DNA from 3 places in the Brevibacillus ginsengisoli genome. Region 1 is predicted to be linked to each of the others. Evidence: riboswitches for the same ligand, from Rfam matches in the RefSeq annotation. Region 1 holds a riboswitch; each other region holds the start of a gene.
The links. A riboswitch is a leader RNA that binds a small molecule or an ion and turns the genes downstream of it on or off. The one in region 1 is predicted to bind S-adenosylmethionine.
Positions count from the first base shown of each region.

Region 2: another riboswitch for S-adenosylmethionine. It lies ahead of ACQCN2_RS22075 (homocysteine synthase); the one in region 1 lies ahead of ACQCN2_RS12780 (2,3-diketo-5-methylthiopentyl-1-phosphate enolase).
Region 3: another riboswitch for S-adenosylmethionine. It lies ahead of metH (methionine synthase); the one in region 1 lies ahead of ACQCN2_RS12780 (2,3-diketo-5-methylthiopentyl-1-phosphate enolase).

Region 1 covers NZ_JBNJQR010000005.1:307,193-311,475, reverse strand. The annotation lists gene mtnK (S-methyl-5-thioribose kinase) at 1-621, opposite strand, end outside; gene ACQCN2_RS12785 (DUF1722 domain-containing protein) at 649-1,302, opposite strand; SAM riboswitch class I at 1,315-1,444, opposite strand; SAM riboswitch class I at 1,665-1,790, shown strand; gene ACQCN2_RS12780 (2,3-diketo-5-methylthiopentyl-1-phosphate enolase) at 1,878-3,089, shown strand; gene ACQCN2_RS12775 (2-hydroxy-3-keto-5-methylthiopentenyl-1-phosphate phosphatase) at 3,089-3,760, shown strand; gene ACQCN2_RS12770 (methylthioribulose 1-phosphate dehydratase) at 3,764-4,283, shown strand, end outside.
Region 2 covers NZ_JBNJQR010000013.1:59,269-63,551, forward strand. The annotation lists gene ACQCN2_RS22065 (cytochrome d ubiquinol oxidase subunit II) at 1-226, opposite strand, end outside; gene ACQCN2_RS22070 (cytochrome ubiquinol oxidase subunit I) at 247-1,572, opposite strand; SAM riboswitch class I at 1,785-1,893, shown strand; gene ACQCN2_RS22075 (homocysteine synthase) at 2,006-3,292, shown strand; gene ACQCN2_RS22080 (TasA family protein) at 3,417-4,025, opposite strand; gene ACQCN2_RS22085 (signal peptidase I) at 4,139-4,283, opposite strand, start outside.
Region 3 covers NZ_JBNJQR010000008.1:139,473-143,755, reverse strand. The annotation lists gene ACQCN2_RS16930 (hypothetical protein) at 1-182, opposite strand, end outside; gene ACQCN2_RS16925 (stalk domain-containing protein) at 347-1,249, shown strand; gene ACQCN2_RS16920 (YjcZ family sporulation protein) at 1,398-1,496, opposite strand; SAM riboswitch class I at 1,676-1,774, shown strand; gene metH (methionine synthase) at 1,877-4,283, shown strand, end outside.

The sequences.
Region 1 (4,283 bases):
TTTCAACAATCCGTTGGCCCAGATCGTCTCCACATCTCGTTGAATCAATGGGTTGAAATTGTTTGTATCGCATTTTTCATAAGGATCTGTAAATACTAAATCTTCGGTTATTTTACAAAGCTCAGGATTGATGAATTTGGAAACCAACGCCTTTTTCTCGTACGGATGGATCCCCAAATCAGAAGTAAAGAACAGGGTCTCGGCCAGGAAACGCCCAATATGCTTGGCGAACTGCGGATAACGCTCCCCGCTGATCAAGCCCTTGCGCATAATGATATGATCACTCAAGTCCTCCATGACGGTAAGCGCCAATTCCTTATCAAAATGATAAACCTGCGGCACCAGGTCTGGGACCAGTTTCCCTTGAATGTGCAAGGCATCACTCTCGATCCGCGCCCGATCCAATGTTAACGGCCACGATTCCCCTACTACCCGAGCGTAAGGCAAAGCTTGCTTGACGATCACGCTTTTAAGATGTTCTTCATCCCGGATATGAAACACCAGATTTAAGTTGCCGTCGCCGATTTCTGAACTAGTCAGCCTCGCATCCGCTTCGAAAAGCCCAGGCAATTGACGCACATACTCAACCGCATCCTGCTCCGATAATGGACGATATGCCATCAGAATCTTCCCCCTTCTTCAGCCCTTTTAATTCTTGCACTTCTCGTATATTTCCAACGGATTCGTCAGCTCTTCCAACTGAGCCATTAAACGATACTCCACCAGCTTGCTCACCTTGCAATCCGCCACTTCTTGGACAACCTGCTCAGCAGTAAGAATGACCCAATCCGCTTGCGACTTATGGATAAACCAATCCTTCCCCCGTACTCTTACCCATATATTCGCCACCGGGCAGTCGGGTGAAAAAAGGCGGGATTCCTTCAGGTATTCATCTCCGCGTTCCATCGCTAGAAGAAACAACGTTTTCCACGCCCTCTTCCAATCATCACTGAGCAAAAGATGCCAGGAACCTGCTTCTTCTTCCGAAAGCCTGCCGCGCAAATGACCGATTGCATGTGTCAAAGCATTGCGGGCATTTTCCTCTTCAACGGGGCGCTGTTTAACTTCTTCCAAACGATTGCACAGCCAATCGGCGAATGCCGTCCAGTCACGGCTTGCTTGCTGCTTGGAGAGTTGAATCTGATCCTTAAAGGCTTGCGCGATTTCTTTGTAGTCACAATACGATGTCAACATTACTAAATACTTATGCTCTGCCCATACTTGTTCACACCATGTTTTTGATAGCGGTACGAAAAAAGACCTCTTTTCCAAAGAAAAGAGGTCCTGTGCATACGTCGTCAACGTTGTCGTTCCCCCTTATCTACCAGAATGTTTTTCTGCAGGAATTAGCACCGTGCACATTCTTACGAGTCGAACTCTAGTAAGCAATGTGTCGGTTGCTGGGTATCATCGGGCCAGTCCCTCCACCGTCTCTGGATAAGGAAATCCATTTTTCAAACTATTCGATTTGCGATTACGATGAATCATACACAGCGATCCCGCAAATTGTCAACACCTATTTTTTCGTGTATGTGCGGACAACTCCCTGAACCTTTTTTCCCCTTACTCGATACCAAACTCATAGTTGACAGGGGGCTAAAACTCATCTTATGATTTGATTACCGTGTGAAAAGAGCGGTTCAATTCAATATTTTCTGACACAACTCTTATTGTGAGAAGGCAGAGGGACTGGCCCGATGATGCCCGGCAACCGGCGTGCACGTACAAACTTGCGCGTAACGGTGCTAAATCCTGCAAAAACCCGTTTATTGGTTTTTGAGAGATGAGAGAAGAAGCATGTCGCATATGACGCCTCCTTCTCGTTGAAGGGGGCTTTTTTGTTAAGGTCAACCATTTTTTGTCGAGGAGGCAATCTCGTGAGCCAAGATACGATACTCGTAACTTATTTGACCCAAGCCAAGGATCTGGAGAAAAAAGCGCAGGCCATTGCCGTCGGAATGACCGTTGGTTCTTGGACAGACTTGCCTGCCGCGAAACAGGAGGCCCTCCGTCCGTACCTTGGTGAAGTCCATTCCGTTCATCCAATCGAACAGCTTGATAATGGGGACATACGCGGAACGATCACCATCAGTTATCCGACGCGCAACTTTACCAAGGATATTCCTTCCCTCTTGACCGGTGTGTTCGGCAAATTATCCATGGACGGCAAGATCAAACTGTTGGATATCCAATTCCCAGACTCTTTCACCGAAGGATTCCCTGGTCCGAAGTTCGGGATTGAAGGCATTCGCAATCTTGTCGATGTTCACGATCGTCCGCTGTGCATGAGTATTTTCAAGTCCTGTCTCGGCATGCCATTCGAGGATCTCAAGACCCAATTCCGGGCGCAGGCTCTTGGCGGTCTTGATTTGGTAAAAGACGACGAGATTTTCTTCGCGGATGACCAAGCGCCTTTCCTTGAGCGAATCAAAGCCTTTCGTCAGATTTCCCACGAGGTGGAGCAGGAAACAGGCAAACATGTGCTTTACAGCGCTAACCTTACCGGCCCGACTCACGAATTGTTGGAAAAAGCGAAGCGGGCAGTTGATGCGGGAGCCCAATGCCTGCTATTTAATGTGTTGAGCTATGGCTTCGATGTGTTGCATCGCCTTGCCGCTGATCCTGACATCACTGTGCCGATTATGGCGCATCCAGCGTTAGCGGGAGCCTTCTATCCATCTCCTGATTACGGAATCGCTACGCCGCTGTTGCTCGGCAAGCTGATGCGGCTGGCTGGGGCTGATCTGGTTCTTTTCCCTTCTCCGTATGGCAACGTGGCGCTGGATAAAGACGAAGCGATTACGCTCGCCGCTCATCTGACAAGTGCGGATACTCGACTGAAGCCTTCCTTCCCTGTTCCATCTGCGGGCATTCATCCGGGACTCGTTAGCCAATTATATGCTGACTTCGGATTGGATCAGGTAGTCAATGCGGGAGGCGGAATTCACGGTCATCCTGGCGGAGCTACCGATGGAGCCCGTGCTTTTATCAAGGCAATCGAGGCTGTTGTAAGCGGACAAAGCTTGCAGGAAGCCGCGAATGACTTTGAACCGCTGGCGATTGCTTTAGCTAAATGGGGGCAGAAATAATGCAAAAAAAGCTTGTACTCTTTTGTGATTTTGACGGTACGATTACCGAAAAAGATAATATTGTCGCACTGATGAAAGAATTCGCTCCACCGGGCTGGGAGGCTCTGACGGAACAAATCCTTACCCAGAAGATCTCGATTCGTGAAGGGGTTGGCAAGCTGTTTGCCACCATTCCTTCTTCACGCAAGCAAGAAATGATTGACTTCCTCCTGCGTGAAGCCAAGATTCGTGAAGGCTTTGCCCAGTTTATCGACTATTGTAAAAATCAAGGAATCACCTTGCTCATTACCAGCGGCGGTATTGACTTCTTCGTCTATCCCATGCTCGCACCCTTTGGCTTGGAAGATCAAATCTATTGCAACGGCAGTGATTTCTCTCAAGAGACGATTACCATTACCTGGCCGAACTCATGCGATGAACACTGCTCGACGGATTGCGGCATGTGCAAAACCACCATTATCCGAAGCTATGATCCGGATCAATACTACCGGGTTGTCATAGGCGACAGCATTACTGACTTGGCAGGAGCGCGAATTGCCGATTTCGTTATTGCACGCTCACTTTTGACGGAGAAGTGCCGTGAACTGCAGCTCCCCCATGAGACATTCGGCACGTTTTTTGACGTGATCGCAAGTCTCGATCAGATCATCCAACGTCAGGAGGTGCGTTAAGCCATGGGATTCACCGATCAACAGCGAGAAGAAGCCTTCCGTCAATTGGACGATGTCAAAATGACGTTTGCCCGTCGCGATTGGTTCCCGGGTACAAGCGGAAACCTCTCGATCAAAATCGAGTCTGATCCGCTCCTCTTCGCCGTTACCGCCAGCGGGAAAGACAAAACCAAATGTACCTCAGAGGATTACCTGGTTGTGGACGAAAACTCTGAGCCAGTTGAGCAAACCACGTTAAAGCCATCCGCTGAAACCCTGATTCATGCGGTCGTTTATAAGAATTTTGCCACTGCCAGAGCTTGCTTTCACGTTCATACCATTAGCAACAACGTGATTTCGGAGCTTTACTATGGTCAGCGCTCCTTCAGTATCCAAGGGCAAGAGCTGATCAAGGGACTGGGTATCTGGGAAGAGAATGCTCGCATTACAGTGCCTATCGTTGAGAACTACGCGGATATTCCTACGCTCGCTTCAGCCATCGAGCAAGTAATTACTCCTGACGTTCCCGGGGTATTGATTCGCA
Region 2 (4,283 bases), on a different contig from region 1:
CCGGGAAGAAACCGATCAGACCGACGATAAAAAAAATCAGAAAGACATTGGTTACTTCCCAGACTGGAGATAAATAACGGGCAATCACGTTATTGACCAATTGGTCGCGCTTGATCAGCCTAGAGTAGAAGGAGAAAAACCCCGCCCCAAAATCAATCGAAGCGACAATGATATAGCCGTACAGAAAAATCCACAAAACCGTTATCCCAAGCAACTCCAGGTTCATCTTCTGTCCCTTCCTTCCCGCTATTGCTGATTTGGACCAGCCAACTCCTGCTCGATTGGTGATTTCTTAAACATTCGGATCAGGATAGACGTCACGAATATCCCCAGAAACGTATAGAGAAGAGCGAAAAGAACCAGCATTTGACCTACGTGAGGAGCAGTTGTCGCGGCCTGGTTCGTTCGCATAAAGCCAACCAGAATCCACGGCTGTCTCCCTACCTCCGTAAAAAACCAGCCCAATTCAATTGCCAGCATAGAAAGCGGAGCCCCCCAGAGGATTCCGTACAGGATAGTTCTGGGCATCTTTTTCTTCCTCCACAAAAAGAAAAAGTACCCTAACGGAACAATGACCATATACGAACCAATGACGATCATCCCGTCAAACAAGTAATGAATGTACAAAGGCGGTCGCTCATCTGGAGGAATGTCATTTAGCCCGATGACCATGCCCTGAAACGAGTTGGTGGCGAGAAAGCTAAGCAGATAGGGGATCGTCACCCCGTATCTTACTTCCTGCTTCGTTGGATCATAAATCCCGCCAAAGATGAATTCCGCTCCCTTTTGCGTCTGAAAATGCCATTCAGCTGCGGCAAGCTTTGCCGGTTGATACTCCGCCAGGTATTTGCCGGAAATATCTCCCCAGACAGCCGTTCCGACAGAAAAAGTCAAGGCAAGCACCATTGTCAACGTCAGAGCCTTGCGATAATACTCCACGCCTCTCGCTTTTAATAGCTGGAAAGCGGCGATACCCGCCAAAGCAAAAGCCGAAGTGGCGTAGGCGGAGAGAATCACATGACCCGTTTTGGACGGAGTTGCCGCATTAAACATAGCCATGATTGGCTGAACATTATGGATGGCTCCCTTCACCAATTCAAACCCCTGTGGCGCATTCATAAACGCGTTCACGGTGGTAATAAAAAAAGCGGACATCGTGGAGCCGATCACAACGGGTATTGAAAATATCCAGTGTATATACGGGTTACGAAAGCGATCCCACGTATACAAATAAATCCCCAGAAATATGGCTTCAAAGAAAAACGCAAACGTCTCTAAAAACAAGGGCAGCGCAATCGCTTCACCCGCTACCTTCATAAAGCTTGGCCACAGCAAGCTTAATTGAAGACCAATACATGTACCTGTCACAACACCAACGGCAACCGTCACCGTAAATCCTTTGGCCCACCGTCTGGCCATCATCCGGTACAGCTTGTCGTTCTTACGAATACCAATCCATTCGGCAATCGAGATCATTACGGGAACCCCAACGCCAAGAGTGGCAAAAATAATATGAAACCCAAGCGTAAACGCCGTCAGGATTCGCGCGAGCATAGCAGTATCCAGTCCCATTATTCACCCTCCTACAGTATTTGGTATTTCCTGTATGGCAAATTTTATCACAATCCATTCGTTTTTAATTTTAACAACGTGAATATAGTGTGAATGAATCGAGTCGAATTGGTGACGGAAGCGATGTTCATTCTTTTTCAGTTATTCAGTTGACAATTCCGACAAGACCGCTTAGAATTAAGTCATTATCAGAACATACCCAAATTTCATACAACTCATCAAGAGTGGTGGAGGGACTGGCCCGATGAAACCCGGCAACCGGCATGATGTCATGCAAGGTGCTAAATCCTGCAGAATCACTGTGATTCTGAGAGATGAACGAAGCGACTTTGTGTACGCGCCTTCTTCTACTCAGAAGAAGGCTTTTTCATTTTCCTGACTTGAGTAGGTTTTAAGAGGCTTACTTGAGCGGGCCAAAAAAGGAGAGATGACGATGGCAGACCAACAATGGAAAGCAGAAACACTTGCGTTGCATGGAGGACAAGAGGTAGATCCTACAACAGGATCTCGCGCGGTGCCGATTTATCAAACCTCATCCTATGTATTCCGTGACGCTGAGCACGCCGCTAATCTGTTTGCACTGAAGGAATTCGGCAATATCTACACGCGCATTATGAATCCTACCCAGGATGTATTTGAAAAGCGTGTCGCTCTATTAGAAGGAGGCGTAGGCGCATTGGCCACCGCTTCCGGTCAGGCGGCGATCACCTTCGCTATCCTGAACATCGCCGGAGCAGGAGACGAGATTGTGTCTTCCAGCAGTTTGTATGGCGGAACCTACAACCTCTTTGCCAACACTTTGCCGAAGCTGGGAGTCTCGTTTCATTTTGTCGATCAATCCAATCCTGACAACTTCCGCGAAAAGATCAACGAGAAGACCAAGGCGCTCTTCGTTGAAACGATTGGCAACCCGAAAATTAACGTTGCGGATATCCAGGCCATTGCGGATATCGCCCATGAACACGGTATTCCCTTGATTGTCGATAATACATTCGCTTCCCCTATTCTCTGCCGTCCAATAGAGCATGGCGCAGACATCGTCGTTCACTCCGCAACCAAGTTTATTGGCGGACACGGCACCTCCATCGGTGGAGTTATCGTCGATTCCGGCAATTTCAACTGGAACAACGGCAAGTTCCCGGGACTGACCACACCTGACCCAAGCTACCATGGTGTCGTTTACACGGAAGCGGTTGGCAATCTGGCGTATATCATCAAGGCTCGCGTCCAGCTTCAACGTGATTTGGGTGCGCCTTTATCCCCTTTTAACTCGTTCCTGTTCCTGCAAGGATTAGAAACTCTCCACCTGAGAATGGAGCGCCATAGCCAGAATGCTCTGGCGGTAGCCAAGTTCCTCGCGGAGCATCCGGCAGTCGAGTGGGTCAATTACCCGGGACTCGAAACGGATACTTACTACCCGCTTGCTCAAAAATACTTACCTAAAGGTCAAGGAGCCATTCTGACGTTTGGGATTAAAGGTGGAGTCGAGGAAGGCAAAACCTTGATCCAATCCGTCAAACTCTTCTCTCATCTGGCCAACGTGGGAGATTCCAAATCCTTGATTATTCATCCGGCCAGCACCACTCACCAGCAGCTGACGGAAGAAAATCAAATCAAAGCGGGTGTCAGCCCTGAGATGATTCGCATCTCAGTGGGTACAGAGGCGATTGAGGATATTTTGGAGGATTTGGATCAGGCGTTGAAGGTAGCGGTGAAATAAAGAAGAATGACACAAAAACCCCCTTTTCGTTCTCGAAATGGGGGTTCAGTGTGACAGTAGCTTCATTCTGTTTAAACAAAAAATCCAAGGGGGAGAGGTTTCTCCACCTTGGATTGATATGTCCTTATTTCTTTACGCCACCAGTTTGAGTACCTTCAAGAATCATGGTCATGTTCACACCGTCGCCTTGGAAGCGGTTTTGATCTTTGCCATCATCTTCAAATTTGATACCGATGTAGATCTTGTCTTTATCTCCTGGTTTCAAATTGAAGTTTTGAGTCCACCAGCTGCTGATGTCCAAATTGCCCATTTCTTTGAATTCTTTCAACGTTTTACCATTTTTCGGGTTGAGAATAACACGTTCTGGGAATGGTATGTTAGCATCGTCGCTCTTCAACAGATATACTTTGAGGTTGTTATCAAAGTTGTCAGTACCGTTATTGTTGCCTTGATCGTTCACTTGGTAATCCATGCTCATGAGCAGTTTGTTTACATCAAGGGTTCCTTGGTTTTCTACAGTGAAGGTTCTTTCCATCCAGTCACCTGGTTTCAAGTTTTTCACATCAAACACTTGCGCAGTTGGTTTTCCAGCGATTTTCATTGTACCAGCAGCGAATGTGTTGTTCTCAATTTTATCAGTGGTGTTAAACCATGCAAAAGTTCCTCCACCGATTAAAGCCGCTCCCAAACCTACTGATGCCAAAGTTAATGCGAATTGCTTTTTCAAATTCATCGTAGTACCTCCACCTTTAAATAATTTTTATTTATGATGACTTGAAGCTTGGTAACAAAGCGGATAGCCATATTACCAACCCACAAGGTATCACCCAATTAGGGCCATTCGTTTTACACTTGCGTTTTCGCTTCGTTAGCCGCTTCCTGTTGTTTCATTATTCTAAACAATTTGATTATTTGGCTGATGATGAGATACAACCCAGGACCTGCCAGGAAGAGTAGCATCCCTAATTTGGACTTGATAAACTCGATCACG
Region 3 (4,283 bases), on a different contig from region 1:
TCCTCTCGAATGCCGCCCTCGGATAGTTTGATATGGAAGAACGAATAGTGGAGGAAATGCTGTGGGCTGTCTTGTTCCTTCACGATCGTGTAAGTTTCAAAATCTGTCTGTCCCAATTCTTTTACAACCTCAATGGAGGAGAGAAGGGCAGAACGGCTCGTATACGCTTGAAGTTCGCTCATGAGTGAGTACCTCCCTAACATTTACAAATTCTATTTTATCTGATGTACCTGTTGATCGTATCAAAGAACAGAGGAAGTGACAACCGAATCGACACACTCTAAGAGGAAGGTATATCCATATAATGGAATTAGTGGTAATATATTTGCCGAGAGGAGAGATATACATGCAGATTATACGGAACCTACTAATCATTTCTGTAATGGTAATCATGTCAATCATCAGTGTACAGGGTAATGTAGCAGAGGCAAGTTCAAAAGCTTATCAGATTACTCCCGATTTGTTTGCTTATGCGAAACAAGGAAAATTAAAAAACTTTCCAATCTATATTGGGATGACACGAGCGAATCTAGTGAAAGTGTGGGGAGAGCCATCAACCGAACAACCAACTTATGTGAATTATGATCCCCAACCGTTCGTAACCAAGTATTCTAAGTCTAAAGCATGCAAAGCCTGTGTTTTTAGAACCGATGTCATGATGAATTATCAAGACATCGTACAAAGTATTGATGTTCCCACTTACAAAATAACAGAGCAACAATTAATTAAAATGTTTGGTAAACCACTTGGTATTGCAAGTACCGAGGGTGGAGATTATCTATACGAATATAAGATTGGCGATTATGAAGTAACCTTCTCAAAAGAAGATGGAACTTCATCTATATATTCCATGAGCATATCTCGTTCGTTAGAATCATATAACTCTCAATTTGCTATTAAGACTTTTGTAAATGGTGAAAGGGTTCTTTTTTTGGACCATCCAGTTACTTTTATAAACGGGAAAATATACATTCCAGTGCCCGAAATCATCCATCAACTAGGTGGAGAAATGAATTGGACTCCTTCAATTATTGGCAATAATATTGGTGTGATGCTAAACAATAAAGATGTAGAATTTGTTGGGAATAAAAGCGAAGCACTGATTAATGGGAAGAAGACCGTTATCGGTGCAAAAACTTTGATTGTTAATAAACGCTTCCTTTTACCACTAGATGATGTTGCAAGGATTTTTTCGATAAAATACAAATGGGATTCCAAGAACAAGTCTCTCTTTATTACTTCAAAATAATTCCCTTCTTGTGCGGGAGTCTGATACAAATAACCTTGACACAGTATGAAACCACAAGAAAAAGGATACCTGGGGAGAAGCAGGCATCCTAGCTCAAGACAGTGGTTATTAGCGAACGGCCTTTCGTGCAAGCGGATTTTCCAACGTGTTATTCGTCAGAAGCACCGACGATGACCAACAGGATAAACAGAACGAGTATCAACCCGAAGCAACCGCCAATATTATTACAAAAAGATGATGTACTCATTTTTGTTTTTGCCTCCTTTCGTTATGATATTAGTCTATACACGAATGCCTGGTTCGGTCTGGGCAATTGCCTAGTGCTCAGAAAAATGGGCGAAGCATCGGAAAAAACAGAATTTTTCGTTGACGTACCCGCCAGAGAGTGGTAACATCACATCAACTTCATATGTAACGAATTATGATCTCTTATCGAGAGAGGCGGAGGGACTGGCCCTATGAAGCCTCGGCAACCTGATTAACAGGTGCCAAATCCAGCAGAGCAGATGCTTTGAAAGATAAGAGGGGATTTATTCTACGTTAATGATGACGTGATCCTCTTCTTATGTTTTTCAAGAAGAGGATTTTTTTATTTGTCCCCAGTTTAATAGGAAAGAGGGAAACCGAATGAGCAAACCTACCTTTCAAGAACAATTAACGCATAAAATCTTAATTCTGGACGGCGCGATGGGCACCATGCTGCAGCAAGCCAATTTGACGGCTGATGATTTTGGCACAGAGGAATTGGATGGCTGTAATGAGATGCTGAATTTGACTCGACCGGATGTGATTCGCAATGTCCATGACAAGTATCTCGAGGCCGGGGCGGATATCATCGAGACGAATACGTTTGGGGCAACCAATATCGTATTGGCGGAATATGGGCTGCAGGCGCGTGACGAAGAAATCAATATAGCGGCTGCCCGTATCGCGAAGGAAGCGGCAGAGGCGTTCTCTACTTCTGATTGGCCACGCTATGTAGCAGGCTCGATGGGTCCAACAACGAAAACCTTATCGCTCACAGGCGGCGCTACGTTCGAGCATATGGTAGAGGCCTACTACCGTCAGGCAAAAGGGCTAATCCTTGGCGGAGCCGATGTTCTATTGTTGGAGACCGCTCAGGATACGTTGAACGTGAAAGCGGGCGGGATTGGAATTCGTCAGGCCTTTACGGAGCTAAAAATTGAACTGCCCGTGATGATTTCCGGAACGATTGAGCCAATGGGGACAACGCTTGCTGGTCAGAATATTGAGGCTTTTTATATTTCGCTCGCGCATTTACAGCCTGTATCCATCGGTTTGAACTGCGCAACAGGGCCGGAATTCATGAGAGACCACATCCGCACATTGTCTGAATTGGCCAACTGTTCGATCAGCTGTTATCCGAATGCCGGACTTCCGGATGAGAACGGACATTACCATGAATCACCGCAAGCCCTTGCAACCAAGCTGGCCGGTTTTGCGGAGCAAGGGTGGCTCAACATTGCGGGTGGCTGCTGTGGAACCACGCCTGATCACGTGAGAGCGATGGCACAGACGCTGAAATCCTACAAACCAAGACAAGCGACGAAGCGACATATCAGCGCGTTAAGCGGGATTGACCCTGTGTACGTGGAGGAGGACAACCGCCCATTGCTTGTTGGAGAGCGAACGAATGTCATTGGCTCCAAGAAGTTCCGTGATTTGATTACCAATGGACAGTACGAGGAAGCGTCGGACGTTGCGCGCGCACAGGTTCGTATGGGTGCGCAGGTGATTGATATTTGCTTGGCAGACCCTGATCGGGATGAGTACAACGACATGAAGCAGTTCCTCCGGTACGTGACCAAGAAAGTGAAAGCGCCGCTCATGATCGACTCCACCGATGCCAAGGTAATGGAGCTGGGGCTTACTTACTCTCAGGGGAAAGCGATTCTCAACTCAATTAACCTCGAAGATGGCTTGGAACGATTTGAACAGGTGGTACCGCTCATTCACAGGTATGGTGCGGCGGTTGTCGTCGGAACCATCGATGAACAAGGAATGGCGATTACCCGTGAGAGGAAGCTGGAGGTAGCCAAACGCTCCTATCACTTGCTGGTCGACGAGTTGGGTGTGAAGCCTGAGGATATTATTTTTGACCCGCTCGTCTTTCCTGTAGGTACAGGCGATGAGCAGTACATTGGCTCGGCGAGGGAGACCGTTGAGGGAATACGCCTCATCAAAGAAGCGTTTCCGCTCTGTAAAACGACGCTTGGCATCAGCAACATCTCGTTTGGCTTGCCCAACGCGGGTCGTGAAGTGTTGAACTCTGTTTTTCTCTATCACACCACGGTGGCCGGACTCGATTACGCGATTGTCAATACCGAGAAGCTGGAGCGTTACGCGTCTATTCCCGAACACGAACGGAAGCTGGCGGAGGCCTTACTTTTCGAGACCAATGACGCGACACTGGCTAAGTTCACCGAATTCTATCGACAGAAAAAAGTAACCCAGGTAAAAGAAACTTCTACTCTTACACTCGAAGAACGCCTTGGGCAATACGTAATCGAAGGTTCCAAGGACGGATTGATCCCAGATTTGGATGAAGCGCTGAAAAAATATCCGCCACTCGAGATCATTAATGGACCGTTGATGGCGGGGATGGAAGAGGTTGGCCGCCTGTTTAACGGCAACCAGCTGATCGTAGCCGAGGTGCTGCAAAGCGCGGAAGTCATGAAAGCGGCGGTGGCTCATCTGGAACCACACATGGAGAAGTCATCTTCAGCATCCAAAGGCAAGATCATTCTCGCCACAGTAAAAGGCGACGTCCACGACATCGGGAAGAACCTGGTGGAGATCATTCTTGGCAATAACGGCTATGAAATCGTCAACCTCGGGATCAAAGTTCCGCCGGAGCAGCTGATCGAGGCTTGCCGCAAAGAGAAGCCGGATGCGATTGGTTTGTCGGGATTGTTGGTGAAATCGGCGCAGCAAATGGTGATCACCGCCCAAGATTTGCGCGCGGCGGGCATTCACGTCCCGATGCTGGTGGGAGGAGCAGCGCTTACCCGCA